2 regions of the Halobacillus salinarum genome follow, and region 2 is predicted to be linked to the other one. Evidence: predicted binding sites of a transcription regulator. Region 2 holds the regulator's gene; the other holds the start of a gene.
The links. The regulator CtsR, encoded in region 2, represses protease genes until heat stress. The targets are predictions, from matches to a motif close to ATGGTCAATAAAGGTCAAACA.
Positions count from the first base shown of each region.

Region 1: the regulator CtsR is predicted to act here: its motif matches at 2,643-2,663, upstream of clpP (ATP-dependent Clp endopeptidase proteolytic subunit ClpP).

Region 1 covers NZ_CP095073.1:1,586,808-1,592,044, forward strand. The annotation lists gene MUN89_RS08025 (gluconeogenesis factor YvcK family protein) at 1-553, shown strand, start outside; gene whiA (DNA-binding protein WhiA) at 579-1,529, shown strand; gene MUN89_RS08035 (HPr family phosphocarrier protein) at 1,655-1,909, shown strand; gene clpP (ATP-dependent Clp endopeptidase proteolytic subunit ClpP) at 2,003-2,587, opposite strand; tRNA gene MUN89_RS08045 (tRNA-Arg) at 2,845-2,920, shown strand; gene MUN89_RS08050 (hypothetical protein) at 3,411-3,560, shown strand; gene MUN89_RS08055 (glutaredoxin family protein) at 3,614-3,847, shown strand; partial or broken gene MUN89_RS08060 (sugar-binding transcriptional regulator) at 3,993-5,023, shown strand; gene gap (type I glyceraldehyde-3-phosphate dehydrogenase) at 5,055-5,237, shown strand, end outside.
Region 2 covers NZ_CP095073.1:227,568-232,804, reverse strand. The annotation lists rRNA gene MUN89_RS01315 (23S ribosomal RNA) at 1-2,094, shown strand, start outside; rRNA gene rrf (5S ribosomal RNA) at 2,287-2,400, shown strand; gene MUN89_RS01305 (MgtC/SapB family protein) at 2,488-3,180, shown strand; gene MUN89_RS01300 (CtsR family transcriptional regulator) at 3,350-3,814, shown strand; gene MUN89_RS01295 (protein-arginine kinase activator protein McsA) at 3,835-4,380, shown strand; gene MUN89_RS01290 (protein-arginine kinase McsB) at 4,383-5,237, shown strand, end outside.

The DNA.
Region 1 (5,237 bases), 1.4 Mb from region 2:
TCTGCATGCGGAAATGGAAGATGGAACGATCGTGACTGGAGAATCGAGCATTCCCATGCAGAATAAGCGTATTAAGCGCGTGTTTGTCAGCCCTGCTCCGATCAATCCATTGCCTGAAGCAATTCAAGCTGTAAAAGATGCTGATTTGATTGTCATCGCCCCCGGAAGTCTCTACACGAGTATTCTCCCGAACATAATCATACCTGAAATTGGGCAAGCTTTACGAGAGACGAAGGCCAAAGTCACGTACGTATGCAATGTGATGACCCAGGAAGGGGAGACTGCCGGATACACAGCTGCTGATCACGTGCAGGCACTGTTTGATCACATCGGAAAAGGGTGCATTCATTCTGTCATTGTTCATAATGCACCAATAGATCAATCGGTACGAAAGGTTTATGCTGAAGAGAATGCAGAACCAGTTGTTTATGATATGGAACGGATTAAAGGCATGGGACTGCAGATTATTGAAGAAGATATCATTGATCAGAGCCAATCCATGCTGAGACATGATACTACTAAGCTCTCTCATTTGCTTTATTCCATGATTTAGAGAGCTGACGAGGAGGTGGAGGTTCATGTCCTTTGCATCAGAGATAAAAAAAGAACTAACGAACGTAGAAGCAGAGAATTTCTGTTTAGAATCTGAGCTGGCTGCTCTGGTACGCATGAATGGAACGTTCTCATTTTCTAACAGGGAATATGTGCTGGATGTGCAGACAGAAAACGCAGCGATTGCCAGAAGAATTTATATGCTTATTAAAAAGCTTTACCCTTATCCAGTAGAACTGCTCGTACGAAAGAAAATGCGTTTAAAGAAAAATAACGTATACATCGTCCGCTTAAAGGAAAACGCAGAAAAAGTCTTAAGGGACTTAGAGATCTTGAACGGCCCGCTTTCCATTAACCCGAATATACCTGAGAAGTATTTGCAGGATACGAGCTGTAAGCGTGCGTATTTACGTGGAGCTTTTTTAGCTGGTGGGTCTGTTAACAACCCGGAAACCTCTTCTTATCACTTAGAAATCTATTCTAGTGACGAGGAACACAACGAAGCGTTGTGTAAGCTCATGAACAGCTTTGGGTTGAATGCACGCACCTTGGAAAGAAAGAAAGGGTTCATTACCTATTTAAAAGAGGCTGACAAAATAACAGAATTAATTAGTAACATAGGTGCTCATCAAGCTTTATTTAAATTTGAAGATGTGCGAATCGTGCGGGATATGCGGAATTCCGTGAATCGTCTCGTAAATTGTGAAACAGCGAACTTGAATAAGACGATAGGGGCCGCCTTTCGACAAGTAGAGAACATTAAGTTTATTAAACGAACTGTAGGACTAGAAGCCCTCCCTGATAAACTCCAGGAGATTGCTTCACTGCGGCTGCAGCATCAGGAAGTTTCTCTTAAGGAACTGGGGGAACTTGTTTCTGGGGGAAGGATCAGCAAGTCCGGCATTAATCATCGTTTGAGGAAAATTGACGAATTTGCTGATAAAGTTCGTAGAGGAGAAATCATTGAAAACAGTTAAAACTAATGTATTCTTCTCTTATTCATGCTATAATGATATCAATTCTAAAACGCTTTCAAACGAGAGCGTTTTTTCGTACAAATTTTGGAAACGTTTTATGACGTTGGAGAGAGGAGAATTGTACATTGATCGAACGCGAGCTTAAGGTAGAATTGGATACGGGACTGCAAGCAAGGCCGGCTGCTCAATTCGTACAGCAGGCAAATTTATTTTCCGCTGATATTTTTATAGAAAAAGATGAAAAGCGAGTAAATGCAAAAAGCATTATGGGATTAATGAGCCTGGCAATTGGACACGGAGAAGAAATCCTTCTCATTGCCGATGGAAATGATGAAGAAAAAGCATTAGAGGAATTAACGTCGTTTATTTTAAAAAATTGAGGCATTCTTTGTGAAATAACGAACATAAAGTCCTTTAAAAACAATGAAAAAGCGTTGCGGCAGTTAAGCGCAACGCTTTTTATAACTATATTTTTATTGGGTTTTCTCCATAACCTTATCGATTAAGCCATATTCTACGGCTTCCTCTGCAGACATAAAGTTATCGCGGTCTGTGTCACGTTCAATGACTTCAATAGGCTGACCGGTGCGTTCAGAAAGAATTTTGTTTAACTTCTCGCGCATTTTCAAAATTCGTTTCGCGTGAATTTCAATGTCTGTAGCTTGACCCTGAGTTCCACCTAATGGCTGGTGAATCATGACTTCACTATTAGGAAGGGCATATCGTTTTCCTTTCTCTCCTGCATTTAGAAGGAAAGCCCCCATAGATGCAGCCATGCCTGTGCAGATGGTAGAAACATTTGGTTTAATAAACTGCATCGTATCATAAATGGCCATTCCGGATGTGATGGATCCGCCTGGTGAATTGATGTAAAGAGAGATATCTTTCTCAGGATCATCGGCTGCTAAGAACAAGAGCTGGGCAACGATAGAATTGGAGACGTTATCGTCAATCGCACTGCCGAGCATGATGATTCGATCTTTTAATAAGCGGGAATAAATGTCATAAGCGCGCTCCCCGCGGTTCGTTTGTTCAATAACTGTAGGCACTAAATTCAATTTAATTTCCTCCTTTTTGATCAGAACATTAAGATTATGTTTTTATCATACAATTAAGGTCAGTAAAGGTCAAACAAAATGAATGCCTTTCTCTCTCTTTATTCTTCTACCATCTTTCCCCAAATAAAATGGAATAAACGTGTGAAAATGATTTCCTGAGACTCAGGAAAAGGAAATAAGAAAATTTATAAATTCTTTCTGAGGAATCCTTGCGTTTTTTTATTGTTGTTCGTATAATGAATATTGCATGTCGCTTTGCGCCCGTAGCTCAGTTGGATAGAGCGGTAGATTCCGGTTCTACGTCAGTCGGAGGTTCGAATCCTCTCGGGCGCGCTAATCTATAAGACTTCTGTTGCTGTAATAAGCTGCAGAAGTCTTTTTTTGTTAATAATGGAAAAGGTTTTCCCTGGGAGTTTTTCTAAAACAGCGGGTTTGTTCCTCTAAGATTAAAAGGAGAAATTTCATTCGACAGCGTTCCCCTTAAAAAGTAGTAATATTTATGTTATGGTAATTTAAAGAAGTTGTTTATTATTTAAGAATAACGTTTGGTGATGTGAGTGAACTCACCTGATTACCTGTCTTATAACTTACATATAAATTACACATTAACTCTACATTTATTATACAAGCTATTTCTTAATAGTTTTGTTATGGTAATGTAGTTTTTTAATTTATTTATTTATGTTATGCTGGATTTTGTAGAGATGAAACTGCTGTTTCTGCTCATTGGAATAGAAATGGGGTTATTATGACAAATATTATCCGTTACAAAATGTTGTCGACGGAAAAAATTTCTGAAGATAGGCGAATTCACGTATTTGATATGCAGGAGCAACAAAAACTATCATTTAATTACGAATCATTAAAAAGGACACCTGACAATTACGCAGGTGAGGAACTCTCAGAGTTCTTACAAAAACGAAAATTAAAAATTGACCACGGTTTTTATGATCATACAGGACACGCTTCTTAGCGTGTCTCTTTTTTTGGTAAGATGGAATGAAAAGAGGTTGCAGGAGGGATTCCGTGCAGACGGTATATTTAATGAGTAGAGAAGGCTGCCATCTTTGCGAGGAAGTTCGGGCTTTGTTATCTATTCTGGAGCTCGAAAAGAATGTAAAGGTACAAGAGGTAAATATCGAGAATGATGAGGCCTTATTGAACCAATATATGCTGGAAATTCCAGTAGTGATCATCGGTGATCAAGAACTCCAGTATCCTGCCATTTCTCTGGAGTTATTAAGAGAGCGTTTACAATGAAAAATTGAAGGTTTTTAGCTTGCGCCTGGTTATTGTCACTGGTACTATTAATGGTGAAAAGGGTATTTTTTTGTACTAAGTGGGACAAAATACGGCTTGCCGGGACAATGTTATCCCAGCTATTAACCATTAAAGGGGCTTTTCCATGAGAGCTTTAATCGACCTTCAAAAAAAGTTATTCCCTGATGTGCTGGAAGTTATCCAGCGGCGTTACCAGCTGCTGCATTATATTCAGTTGATGCAGCCCGTAGGGCGAAGAACTCTCTCTGAAAACATGGAATTGGCTGAACGTACGGTTCGCACCGAGGTGGATTTCCTTAACAAACAAGGAGCAGTCGAGATCACATCTATAGGCATGAGCTTAACCTTTGAAGGCCAAAGCATTCTCGAACAGCTTGCCGAGTTTATTAAAGAAGTCACTGGAGTCAAGGTTTTAGAGCAGCAAATTAAGGATAAATTAAACCTAGACTACGTAGTTGTCGTTCCAGGGGATAGTGATGAACTTCATTGGGTAAAACAAGAGATGGGAAAAGCATGTGTCGATTATTTGAAACAAAGGATAACTCCTGGTGAAGTGCTTGCCATCACTGGCGGCACGACGATGGCAGCCGTAGCGGAAATGATGCCCCCGCTTCAAGAAGCTAACAATTGCCTTTTCGTTCCGGCTCGAGGAGGGCTGGGGGAGAGAGTAGAAAATCAGGCGAACACGATTTGCGCAGAAATGGCCAAAAAAGCAAGAGGTGACTATCGCTTGCTTTATGTACCTGACCCTTTAAGCGAAGAAGCCTATCAGACAATCATCGAAGAACCCTCGATTAAAGAAGTACTTGAGATTATCCGGAATGCGGATATTGTCATACATGGGGTAGGGGATGCCATTACCATGGCTGAACGGCGGCGAACTCCAGCAGATCAGCTGAAGATGATAAAAGACAGCAGCGCTGTAGGGGAGGCCTTTGGTTATTATTTTAATTCTCAAGGGAGATTGTCTATAAGGTGCGTACGGTCGGACTGCAGTTAGAGGACTTGCAAAACACCAGTCAGGTAATTGCCGTAGCTGGCGGTCGTTCTAAAGCCCAGGCCATAGCATCTTATTTCCAGCCTGGAAAAAGCAACGTGCTCATTACAGATGAGGGCGCTGCCCAAGAGTTAATAAGGGATCTTCCCTTTAAATAAATTTTGCATTTAATCCAAGGAGGAATTTAGCATGACAGTAAGAATTGGAATTAACGGTTTCGGACGTATTGGACGTAATGTATACCGTGCTGCTTTAAAAAATGATGAGGTCGAAGTAGTCGCAGTAAACGACTTAACTGATGCAAACATGTTAGCTCACTTACTTCAGCATGACTCTGTTCATGGCCGTCTGGATGAGGAAGTTACTGTAAAT
Region 2 (5,237 bases):
AATGCCAATCGAACACGGAGATAGCTGGTTCTCTCCGAAATAGCTTTAGGGCTAGCCTCAGAATAGAAAGTCTTGGAGGTAGAGCACTGATTGGACGAGGGGCCCCTATCGGGTTACCGAATTCAGTCAAACTCCGAATGCCAGCGACTTTGTTCTGGGAGTCAGACCGTGGGTGATAAGGTTCATGGTCGAGAGGGAAACAGCCCAGACCGCCAGCTAAGGTCCCTAAGTGTGTGTTAAGTGGAAAAGGATGTGGAGTTGCTTAGACAACCAGGATGTTGGCTTAGAAGCAGCCATCATTGAAAGAGTGCGTAATAGCTCACTGGTCGAGTGACTCTGCGCCGAAAATATACCGGGGCTAAACACACCACCGAAGCTGCGGATTGATCTTACGATCAGTGGTAGGAGAGCGTTCTAAGGGCGGTGAAGTCAGACCGTAAGGACTGGTGGAGCGCTTAGAAGTGAGAATGCCGGTATGAGTAGCGAAAAAAGAGTGAGAATCTCTTTCACCGAAAGCCTAAGGGTTCCTGAGGAAGGCTCGTCCTCTCAGGGTTAGTCGGGACCTAAGCCGAGGCCGACAGGCGTAGGCGATGGACAACAGGTGGATATTCCTGTACCACCTCCTTTCCGTTTGAACGACGGGGAGACGCAGGAGGATAGGGAGAGCGCGCCATTGGATGAGCGCGTCCAAGCAGCAAGACGGCCGGATAGGCAAATCCGTCCGGTGGGAACGTCAAGCTGTGATGGGGAGGGAACTAAAGTACCGAAGCTCCTGAGTTCACACTGCCAAGAAAATCCTCTAGTGAGGAAAGAGGTGCCCGTACCGCAAACCAACACAGGTAGGCGAGGAGAGGATCCTAAGGTGAGCGGGAGAACTCTCGTTAAGGAACTCGGCAAAATGACCCCGTAACTTCGGGAGAAGGGGTGCTCCTCTGCCGAGGAGCCGCAGTGAAAAGGCCCAAGCGACTGTTTACCAAAAACACAGGTCTCTGCGAAGCCGTAAGGCGAAGTATAGGGGCTGACACCTGCCCGGTGCTGGAAGGTTAAGGGGATGCGTTAGCTTTTGGCGAAGCGCTGAACCGAAGCCCCAGTAAACGGCGGCCGTAACTATAACGGTCCTAAGGTAGCGAAATTCCTTGTCGGGTAAGTTCCGACCCGCACGAAAGGTGCAACGACTTGGGCACTGTCTCAACGAGAGACCCGGTGAAATTATACTATGCGTGAAGATGCGCATTACCCGCGACAGGACGGAAAGACCCCGTGGAGCTTTACTGTAGCCTGATATTGAATGTTGGTACAGCTTGTACAGGATAGGTAGGAGCCAGAGAAGCCGGAGCGCCAGCTTCGGTGGAGGCGCTGGTGGGATACTACCCTGGCTGTACGGACATTCTAACCCAGGACCGTGATCCGGTCCGGAGACAGTGTCAGGTGGGCAGTTTGACTGGGGCGGTCGCCTCCTAAAAGGTAACGGAGGCGCCCAAAGGTTCCCTCAGAATGGTTGGAAATCATTCGCAGAGTGTAAAGGCACAAGGGAGCTTGACTGCGAGACCTACAAGTCGAGCAGGGACGAAAGTCGGGCTTAGTGATCCGGCGGTTCCGCATGGAAGGGCCGTCGCTCAACGGATAAAAGCTACCCCGGGGATAACAGGCTTATCTCCCCCAAGAGTCCACATCGACGGGGAGGTTTGGCACCTCGATGTCGGCTCATCGCATCCTGGGGCTGTAGTCGGTCCCAAGGGTTGGGCTGTTCGCCCATTAAAGCGGTACGCGAGCTGGGTTCAGAACGTCGTGAGACAGTTCGGTCCCTATCCGTCGTGGGCGTTGGAAATCTGAAAGGAGCTGTCCTTAGTACGAGAGGACCGGGATGGACACACCGCTGGTGTACCAGTTGTTCCGCCAGGAGCATCGCTGGGTAGCTACGTGTGGACGGGATAAGTGCTGAAAGCATCTAAGCATGAAGCCCCCCTTGAGATGAGATTTCCCTTACCTCTAAGGTAATAAGATCCCTCAGAGACGATGAGGTAGATAGGTCCGAGGTGGACGCGTGGTGACACGTGCAGCTGACGGATACTAATCGATCGATGACTTATCTAAAATGAAAAGCGGAAGCGACTGTTCAGATCCGATTGGCTAAGCAAACTCGCAGGAAGGCTGGGGTTTTTCAGCCTGGATGAGAGATCGCTTCGATCACGAGGATCTAGGAGCTGCAGCTAGACATACAACCATGACGTTCGTTTGAATGTGCACTTATCCAGTTTTGAGGGTTCACCTCAACAATCCAAATGATGTGGTAGTAACGGCGAAGAGGTCACACCTGTTCCCATGCCGAACACAGCAGTTAAGCTCTTCAGCGCCGATGGTAGTCGGGTCGATCCCCGTGAGAGTAGGACGCTGCCACGTCAAATAACAACCAGAAGCTATTGCTTCTGGTTTTTTTGTATAGGAAACTATTCGCTGCATAAAGTGATAAATAGGGAGGAAATCGTAATGGAGTGGACAGAGATGATAAATGAACATGTAACAATTTTTTTGAGTCGTCTTCTCGTTGCATTAGTCCTTTCAGGGCTGATTGGTTTTGAAAGGGAATTAAAAAACCATTCCGCGGGATTCAGAACTCATATTATGGTAGGTGTAGGCGCGTGTCTTATGATGCTGTTATCTTTATATGGTTTTCAAGATTTCATTGAAGAGTACGACAATGTAAGGTTTGACCCTGCACGCATCCCATCTTATGTGATCAGCGGCATCGGTTTTCTCGGTGCGGGTTCAATTATTGTCCACGGGAGTACAATCCGCGGTTTAACTACGGCTGCTTCAATTTGGACTATGGCTGGCATTGGTTTAGTAGTTGGCGCAGGGATGTATGGTTTAGCGGTATTAACTACCGTTCTTGTGCTGCTTAGTTTGATATTCCTTAACAAGCTTGAAAAACAATATTTTGGTAATCATATGAAAAATCATTTTCTCGTCATTGGTGAACGTTCTATACAAATTAATGAATTACTATCTATATTCGACCATTATCAATTAAGTACCCGGAGAGTCGAAATCCAGCAGGAGCAGGATGGAAACCGCAGGATTGTGATTGAATTAGAGAAGCATCAAGAATTTAATGATCATCTCCTTGTTGACCAATTATCACAAATCGATCATGTTGTTAGCGTGAAACACCGCTCCTAAAGAGGACTGCACAAGAATTTTTGTGTAGTCTTTTTCTATGTTTTAAGAAAAAGAAATTAAGGGAAAGATGAGTGATGTACTTAAAACATTTTAGTTGCGAATAAGAAAAAATTGAGTATAATGAAATTAAGGTCAAAGATAGTCAAAGTCAAAAGAGGGGGAGGGGAAGATGCGGAATATTTCCGACATCATTGAAGAATATCTAAAAAATATTCTTGATAAAGACCAGGAAAAGACCATTGAAATTAAACGTAGTGAAATTGCCGACCATTTTCAATGTGTGCCTTCTCAAATTAATTATGTGATTAAAACAAGGTTTACTGTGGAAAAAGGATATATAGTAGAAAGTAAACGGGGAGGCGGTGGATATATCCGTATTACACGGATTCAACACCGCACCGAGGCTCAATTAATCGATGATATTATTGAAATTATTCAGCCGAGAGCTACCCAATCTGCTTCCGTAGATATTGTGGAAAGATTACTGGAAGACAACATCATTACGACACGAGAAGCCAACTTAATGTTGAGTGTTCTGGATCGTGAAGTTTTAGCTTTTCCTCTTCCTTTAAGAGATGAAGTCCGCTCAAGAATCATGACAGCCATGCTTCTCACGTTAAAATATAAAAGCTAATCCAGGAGGGAGAGAATGGTATGGAATGCCAAGAATGTAACCAACGTCCTGCTACGGTTCATTTAACTCAGGTTATTAATGGTCAAAAAACTGAAGTCCATGTCTGTGAACAATGTGCAAAAGAAAAAGGATATATGAACTATGGTGAAGAAGCTTTTACATTAAACGATCTTTTATCTGGACTTTTTAATACAGAAGGTACTCATCCTATCAGTGGTCAAAAATCTCAGTCCTATTCACATTCTCAGCAGCTGAAGTGCCCTACCTGTGGATTGACGTACAAAGAATTTGCCAGATTAGGTAAATTTGGTTGTGCTGACTGCTATAAAACTTTTGATGATAAATTAAATCCTATCTTTAGAAGAGTTCACAGCGGAAACACTCAGCACGATGGTAAAATTCCGCATCGGCAAGGCGGTGATCTTCATTTGAAAAAAGAAGCCGAAGATCTTAAAGCCACTTTGCAAAAGCTAATAGAACAAGAGGAATTCGAAGAAGCTGCCAAAGTCAGAGATAAAATTCGCTCCTTAGATAGCCAGCTTCATCGAGGAGAGGATGGTGAATAAAAATGTCCTTGCAGCAATTTATGAACGAAGCAATCAGCCCCTGGATGAAGCAGGATGGTCCAGACAGCGATATTGTATTAAGCAGCAGAATAAGGTTTGCTAGGAATTTTTCACAATATCCGTTTCCGATTGTAGCCGGTGAGGAAACGTTAGAAAAAGTATTAGAAGTTTTTAAAAATGAGTTTAAGCATCAGTCTTTCCGAGACTATAAGGATTTTGAAATTGTTCAAATGAACGATCTACAGTCTATTGAAAAGCGGGTTTTAGTAGAAAAGCATTTAATCAGCCCGCATTTGGCAGATCATTCAAAGCACTCTGCGGCAATGGTTTCTCAAAACGAACAAGTTTCCATTATGATTAATGAAGAGGACCACATCCGCATACAATTATACTTCCCAGGATTTCAGCTGGACCGTGCTCTTGAGCAGGCTTCGCAGCTCGATGACTGGCTGGAAGAAAAGATTGATTATGCATTTGATGAACACCGCGGTTATTTAACCGCCTGCCCTACCAATGTAGGTACGGGGATGAGAGCTTCTGTAATGATGCATTTACCTGCTTTAGCAATGACGCAGCAGATCAACCGGATGACACCGGCGATTAATCAGCTCGGCTTGGTCGTTCGAGGGATTTATGGAGAAGGAAGCGAAGCTCTTGGCAACATTTTCCAAATTTCCAACCAAATTACACTGGGTAAATCAGAAGAGGATATTGTTGAGGATTTACACAGTGTAGTAAAACAATTGATTGATCAGGAAAGACGGGCAAGGCAGGCGATTATGAACAGGTCGGCTGTGCAGCTTGAAGATCGGATCTTCCGTTCTTACGGGGTGTTAAAAAACAGCCGCATTATTGAA